2 linked regions of the Rhodopirellula bahusiensis genome follow. The protein of the gene in region 2 interacts with the protein of the main gene of each other region in a pairwise test. Links are inferred from orthologs where the notes say so. Each region holds a gene or a part of one and is shown on either strand. Other genes may lie near its edges.

Evidence for each region. The genes of interacting proteins can lie anywhere in the genome.
Region 1: the proteins of CEE69_RS19990 (region 2) and secA interact in binary tests that used the Escherichia coli proteins (3 or more experiments, as listed by UniProt). The link is inferred for Rhodopirellula bahusiensis from one-to-one orthologs.

The regions. Positions count from the first base shown.
Region 1 is NZ_NIZW01000008.1:289,976-294,288, reverse strand. The notes cover bases 30-4,271. They hold secA (preprotein translocase subunit SecA), read left to right. Parts: upstream 30-354; coding sequence 355-4,071; downstream 4,072-4,271. Other genes in these bases: CEE69_RS12565 (3-deoxy-D-manno-octulosonic acid transferase), read left to right, coding at 4,250-4,271; CEE69_RS12575 (Nif3-like dinuclear metal center hexameric protein), read left to right, coding at 30-284. Also shown: more of CEE69_RS12575, read left to right, coding at 1-29; more of CEE69_RS12565, read left to right, coding at 4,272-4,313. UniProt on the Escherichia coli protein: Required for protein export, interacts with the SecYEG preprotein conducting channel.
Region 2 is NZ_NIZW01000016.1:89,156-92,051, forward strand. The notes cover bases 23-2,847. They hold CEE69_RS19990 (acyl-CoA thioesterase), read right to left. Parts: upstream 1,719-2,847; coding sequence 1,326-1,718; downstream 23-1,325. Other genes in these bases: CEE69_RS19980 (hypothetical protein), read left to right, coding at 23-165; CEE69_RS19985 (ATP-grasp domain-containing protein), read right to left, coding at 170-1,312; CEE69_RS19995 (metal-sulfur cluster assembly factor), read right to left, coding at 1,724-2,044; CEE69_RS20000 (ComEA family DNA-binding protein), read right to left, coding at 2,106-2,588; dapB (4-hydroxy-tetrahydrodipicolinate reductase), read left to right, coding at 2,815-2,847. In the rest of the region: more of CEE69_RS19980, read left to right, coding at 1-22; more of dapB, read left to right, coding at 2,848-2,896.

The sequences.
Region 1 (4,313 bases), on a different replicon or contig from region 2:
GCCGGCGTGGTTGCGACGTTCTGCTGACCGGCGAAGCCACCCTGCATACGTGTTTGGAAGCGGAAAACACGGGATTAACGCTGGCTTTGGTCGGCCATCACGCCAGCGAACGCTTTGCCATGGAAACGCTGGCCGAGCAGCTGTTGCAAGAGATCCAACCGCTGCATGAAACCTTCGCCGACGATCGAGATTCATCGCCGCCTGATCCGGCGGGCAATTGGGTCCGTAGTAGCCAACGCGAACGAGATCCGATCGCAGTTGACCCAATTTCCCTCAACCCGTAACGTTGGAAGTTGGCATGGTTTACGCAAGCCGCACGCTTTCACACCCCCAATCGCACTGATTTGATCTTTTATGTCCATCCTGGAACGTCTTTGGGACATCCTTGGCCTCGTTTTCGGTAGCACGTTCGAACGTGTTGGCAGCCTGGCCACCAGCGTGTTTGGTTCCGCCAATGCCCGACAAGTCGCGAAATTGCAGGAATCCGCCGACCGAATCACGGCGATGGAATCAAAGTACGCGGGGTTGTCCGACGACGAACTCCGCGAACAAACCAAGCTGTTTCGCAAACGTCTTCGCGAAGGTGAGACGCTTGACGACATCATGGAAGAGGCCTTCGCCGTCTGTCGTGAAGGCGGCAAACGATTCCTGGGCATGCGTCATTACGATGTTCAGTTGGTCGGCGGCATGGTGCTGCACTCCGGCGCGATTGGCGAAATGGTCACCGGGGAAGGTAAAACCCTGGTCGCGACTCTGCCCGCTTACCTGAACGCTCTGGAAGCCAAAGGCGTTCACGTCATCACGGTCAACGATTACTTGGCCCGTCGTGACATGGAGTGGATGGCGCCGCTGTACATGAACCTCGGTCTGACCGTCGACGCGATCCAGTCCGGCATGTCGACCAGCGAAAAACAAGCCGCCTACCAGTGCGACATCACCTACGGAACAAACAACGAATTCGGTTTCGATTACCTGCGGGACAACATGCGTCCGGCTGCCAAGGGCGATGACCGTTTCCCCAGCGAAGTGCAGCAGTGCCAAGGCCCGCTGAACTACGCCATCATCGACGAAGTTGACAACATTCTGATCGATGAAGCTCGGACACCTCTGATCATCAGCGGCCCTGCCGACTTGGATTTGGGACGCTACGGCGAAGCCGACCGTGTCGCTCGACAACTGAAGAAAGAAGAACACTTCACCGTCGACGAGAAACAACACAACGTCACGCTGACCGACGAAGGCGTTCGTGCTGCGGAAGAGTTGGCGGGTGTGGAGAGCTTCTACACCGCGGGCAACATGGAATGGCCGCACCTGATCGACAACGCCCTGAAAGCCCACTACCTGTACAAGCTGGACGTCAACTACGTCGTCAAAGACAAACAAGTTGTCATCGTCGATGAGTTCACCGGTCGTCTGATGGATGGACGGCAATGGAGCGATGGTTTGCACCAAGCCGTCGAAGCCAAAGAAGGCGTGCCGATCAAGCAAGAAACGCAGACGTTCGCCACCGCTTCGCTGCAGAACATCTTCAAGATGTACAAGAAGCTGTCCGGGATGACCGGTACGGCTATGACCGAAGCGGACGAATTCTGGAAGATCTACAAACTCGACGTTGTCGCCATTCCAACGCACCGTGGATTGCAACGGATCGAACACCCCGACCTGATTTACTTGACCGAGAAGGACAAGTTCAAAGCGATCGCGGATGACGTCGAACGCACTCACAAGTGGGACGTGTTGGTGCTGAAAGATGGCACCGAGATGTGGGGCAACATCAAGTCCGAAACCGATTCGGCCGTGGAATTGCTTCCCAAAGGCGAAAAGCAGACCGAGACATTCTCTCGCGAAAAAATCGTTGCGGTCGAGCGAGCTGGTCGTCCGGTTCTGGTTGGTACCGTCAGCATCGAAAAGAGCGAACGCTTGTCCGCACTGCTGGAACGCCGCGGCATCAAGCACGACGTCTTGAACGCGAAGCAGCACGGCCGAGAAGCGGACATCGTTTCGCAAGCCGGCCGAATCGGCGCCGTCACGATCGCCACGAACATGGCCGGTCGTGGTACCGACATTATCCTTGGTGGTAATCCGGAAACGCTCGCCTGGTCGCAATTGCAACACAAATACCCGACGCGTTTGGAAGTGCCGGACGCCGAGTGGAAAGCTCTCGTCGACGAAATCGACGAACGCGAAAACATGAGTGCGGAAGGCAAGATCGTTCGTGAGATCGGCGGTCTGTACGTGCTCGGAACCGAACGACACGAATCACGCCGAATTGACTTGCAGCTTCGCGGTCGTTGCGGTCGTCAAGGCGACCCCGGTGGCAGCCGATTCTTCTTGTCTCTCGAAGACGACCTGATGCGGATTTTTGCTGGCGACTTCGTCAAAAGCATGATGGAACGCATGGGCATGAAGGAAGGCGAAGCGATCGAATCGTCGCTGGTCACTCGCCGAATCGCGGCGGCTCAGAAGAAGGTCGAAGAACGCAACTTCGAAATTCGAAAGAGCTTGCTCGAGTACGACGAAGTGATGGACGAACAACGCAAACGCGTTTACCGCTATCGCCAAAACTTGCTCGACGGACACAGCTCTCGCGAGATGCTGTTGACGTTGATCCACAACGAAATTCAATCGCAAGTCGACACGTTCCTGGATCCAAACTACGGCGTCGACACGTTCTCGGCGTTCGCCGGTGGAAAGTTGGGTTGCCAACTGGACGCTCGCGATTTCCAAAACATGGATTTCGAAATGGCGGACACTTACGCCAAGGATCAAGCCGAACGTGCATCGGAAGTCACCGTCGCTGAAGCCGTGGAAGAAAACCTTCCCGAGACGATGGAAGACGAATGGAACTGGAAGGCGATGGCCACCTGGGCGAACACTCGCTTGGTCACCAACTACCAAGACCATCAGTTGAAGAACAAAGATCGCGAAGAGATGATCGACGAGTTGATCGCTCACGCTCACAAGCAAATCGAAGAAACGGATTTGACCGAAGGCGAACCATTGCTGGAGGCCGACTACGGCCTTCGAGTTCTGTGTGCCTGGATGCGTCACAAGTTCGGTATCGAAACCACTCCGGAAGAATTCCGCGATGTGGAAGACCGCCGCAACGTCACCGAAGAACTCAATCGTCGTGCCGAAGCGGCTTACACCGAAAAGGAAGCCGAGTACCCGGTCCTGACCGGCATCTCTCGCTTCACCGACAAACAAGGTGCCCAGGTTTCACTCGACCGCGAAGGTTTGGTCGATTGGGTGCACGGTCGATTCAATCACGAACTCAGCGTCGATGAGGTCAAACTCAATCGTGACGACCTGAAGGTTCAGCTGATCCAGTACAGCAAGCAAACCGCCGGTGCCTCCGGTGGAATGCACGCTCAGGCAACCGAGAAAGTCGAAGATCTCTTCGGCAGAGCGGACGCCGACGTGACCGCCTCACTCGCCAGCGGACAATCCGGAAAGCTGGAAGCCTTGGCGACCTGGCTGCAAGAAGAGCTCGGTAACCGAAACACCGCCGAAGACCTTTCGCGGATGAATCGCGCCGAGCTGACTCTGGCTGTCAACGGTGCCGTCGATGACAAGTTCCACCCGGAAATGCGTCGGATGGAACGTCAGATTTTGCTGAACATCGTGGACGACTCGTGGAAGAACCACTTGTTGACGATGGACCATTTGCGAAGCAGCGTTGGCCTGAAGGGCTACGCTCAAATGGACCCCAAAGTCGAATACAAACGTGAAGGCATGCGACTGTTTGAATCCATGTGGGACTCAATTGGCGAACGCGTGACCGACCTGATCTTCCGCATGGAGTCTTTTAACGATGACTTCATTCGCAGCACGTGGGTCGACGCGAGAACTCGCCATGACGATGCCCACGAAGCCGGTCGTGCGGCCCAGCAATCGGCGCAAATGGAGTCCAACACCGCCGCCCAACGTGCCGCCGCAGGCAGCGAGGGTCGAGCCGAAGGCAGCGTTGACACCGTTCGAGTCGAAGAGCCTCGTATCGGTCGCAACTCACCGTGCCCCTGTGGCAGCGGCAAGAAATACAAGAGCTGCTGCATGCGTCGCGACCGTTGATCAAAAATGTGGCATAGGCTTCCAGCCTGTGAAGGGGATTCGACGTGGTCCCTCGCTCACGCGTCGGGTTATGATTCTCAAGCTCGTTTGATGTGAACCACTCAAACTCGGGACGGCTCGCGCCGTTCCGCTCAAACACCCGGTCCCAACGTTCCACGCCCTGCCAAGGAAGGCAACCATGTGGCTCAACATCGCCTACGCCGCAGCACTGACCGCGGTCTCGCCGTTGGTGCTGCACCGGA
Region 2 (2,896 bases):
CGTGCTTTCAAAGTCAGCCGCAACGAAGGGTTGCTGTCGCTGACAATTCTGTACGTTCCGATCTTTGTCATCCGACACTTCCGAGACAACTGGAAAGCGGCGATGACCGCCATCATCTGCGGCGGTTGCGCCGGCGGTTTCTTTGCCGCCGCCTCTCGCATGTGATCCATCAGCAATCGCTGCTTGACTTCCGGTCCGTTTGGACTTCCCCACTCGTGGCCCAGCGAACTTGATTCGAACCAGTTCGAAACGAAAAGCTGGCTTCCGGCTGTTCGGTGATCAGCGACGGGTTCCAGATGGAGGTCAGGTTCTGATCTGTCAGATGTCGAACACCGATGTACGACGTGGTCAGCCGCGGATTGATCTCGATCACGCAGTCATCCTCCGGACGATCACCTAAGACGAAGTCGATCCCCAAGAACCCACGTGGTGACGCGGGCAAAGCTTGCAAGACTTGCTTGGCGAGCTTGAATCCTCGCGATTGCAATTCGATATCGATCGGTCCGCTACCGCCAGTGTAGTGAGTCGACCGACCAGCGGATTGATTATCAGCCGCCGTGTCGTCGTTGCGCCGCTGACAATGCTGCCACACCGCCGGACAGATGACTGGTTCCGCGATCGCGTTCTTCGCTTCGCCGACAACCAAGATTGATGCGGGCCGGCCTTCGATCCATGCTTGCGCAACTTCGTTGTCTTGGAGTGCGGAACATGCAAGCTCCCAATCATCAAAAACACGAATGGCTTCGGAACCACATCCGTCTCTCGGCTTTCGAACCCAACGATTCGCCGTCAATCCAACGGAACCGAGCCTGCTCGACTGACGCTTGAGCTCGTCCGTGCTTGAATCCTTGTTTGACCAAGTCAGCGGTGTGGGGATGGCGTGTTCCGTCAACCATTTCGCAGTCAACCATTTGTCGCTGGCCATCTGCATCGTCGGCTCATCAACCGCCAACACATCGATATCTGCGTCGCGGAAGGCGGCAACGAGTCTCGCAAGTTCACCATCCGTTTCGGGTGCAACCAGAATTGCGACGTCGCATTTTTTTGCGAGCCTCAACCATTGTTCACAAACGGTTTCCGCTAGTTCGAGAGCGACGCATCGAACGGCATCCGGCACGTCGGCCACCAAATCGATGCCTGGCAAACCGAACCGAGGATCGATCGGCGTGACCACCTCCGCCCAGTCCGCGAAATCGGTGACCAAGGCTTGCCACATCGCTCGGCCTTCACTCAAAAGCGAAGACGGGATCTGGTTTTGGGGTGTGGACAGCATGCCGCCGCCACACAGAAATTCGCCAACAAAGACTCGCATACGGAAACCTCCGTCAGCGAGCTTCCAGGTTTGGCAACCGAGCCAATTTGCCAGTTCGATCGACACAGGCGATCACCGAGTCCGCTTCGACGATCAATTGATCGTCGCGGTGAATTTGATAGAGGTGTCGCATTCGAACCTTGCGTATTTCCACGACCGTGGTCGTCAGCTCCAGCCAGTCATCGAATTCGGCAGGAGCGAAATACTTCACGTTCATCTCGGCGACGACCAGCATCCGCCCTTCGTCTTCGATTGTTTTGTAGTTGAAACCGAGATCGCGCAGCATCTCGACCCGACCACGCTCGAAGTAGTTCAGGTAGTTGGCATGATGGACTCGACGCTGGCCGTCAGTTTCCTGGTAGGCCACGCGGAATCCATACTTATGCGATGTCTTCGAATCCGTCACCGCGACTAAAAGATGCCGAGGTGATCGCGAGCTTCGTCGGTCATACAATCCGGAGTCCAAGCCGGTTCCATGACGACCTTCACGTCGCAAGTGTCAACTTCTTCGAGCGATTCCGCAGCGTTTTTGGTTCCAGCGACCAGCTGTGGACCGGCTGGGCACATGGGGCTGGTCATCGTCATTTCGACGTTGACGTCGTAGCGGCCGTCTTCTTTTTCCTCGCCGACTTGAACGACGTACACCAATCCCAGGTCGACGATATTGACGTACAACTCGGGATCGATGACCTCTTTGAGGGCTTCGCGGACTTTGTCTTCAGCCAGAGCCATTGGAATGCTCGTTGAATCTCGTGGTTGGAAATCGTTTGCCGACGTCGACGTACGGACGCGGTCAGTCAGAAAGTCGGCCGGAGACGACTCTCGCGAGACGTTCATCATGGCCACCGCCCCCGAAATCGTCAAACCGATCCGTTACCCGCCGCCGGTTGACGTGCACCCAAGGCCGCAGGGACTGCAATAGTTTCGGGCCGACGCCGTGAACCGCCAACAAATCCTCGACGGATCCAAACGGACCGTGAGAATCGCGGTGCCGGACAACCCGATCGGCCAGTTTGGGACCGATTCCAGGCAACAATGACAATTCACGAGCGTCGGACGAGTTCAACGCGATGCTCAATTGCGGAAAAGCATCCGGCGATCGCCCACTCGCTTCAGACTGGGATCGCGTTGATGTCGTTTGCATCCATGAGACCGCCGCCAGCAGAACCAACAGGCTCACTGCCAGCTGCAACCCGGAGTGAGTTAGAACGCACGTTGTCCGATTGGCGGAGTGGCCTCCTGCAGCGGTCTCGGCTTGGCCTTCGGTGGCGGACATCAACATTCCCAATCGAGCTTCCTATCCGGATAACTCATGTTGGGTCCGGGGCAGGGCGTGGCAATGTGCAAGAGTCGCAAGGCTCCATTCAAAGATGAATGTCGCCACGAAAAGCGAGGTCGCTGGCGTGCGATCGTCCGACCTGTTGGTTCGTTTGTGCGAGCGTTAGATTGAGGCATTGGCGGCGTGATCGCAGTTCATTTCCTCTCGCAGACGGTTCAATTCGGTGGCAGATTCAACAGGCCCGATTTCCCTCACAGTTCATGGTGCAGCCGGTCGCATGGGACGCCGCGTCGTGGCTCTCGGTT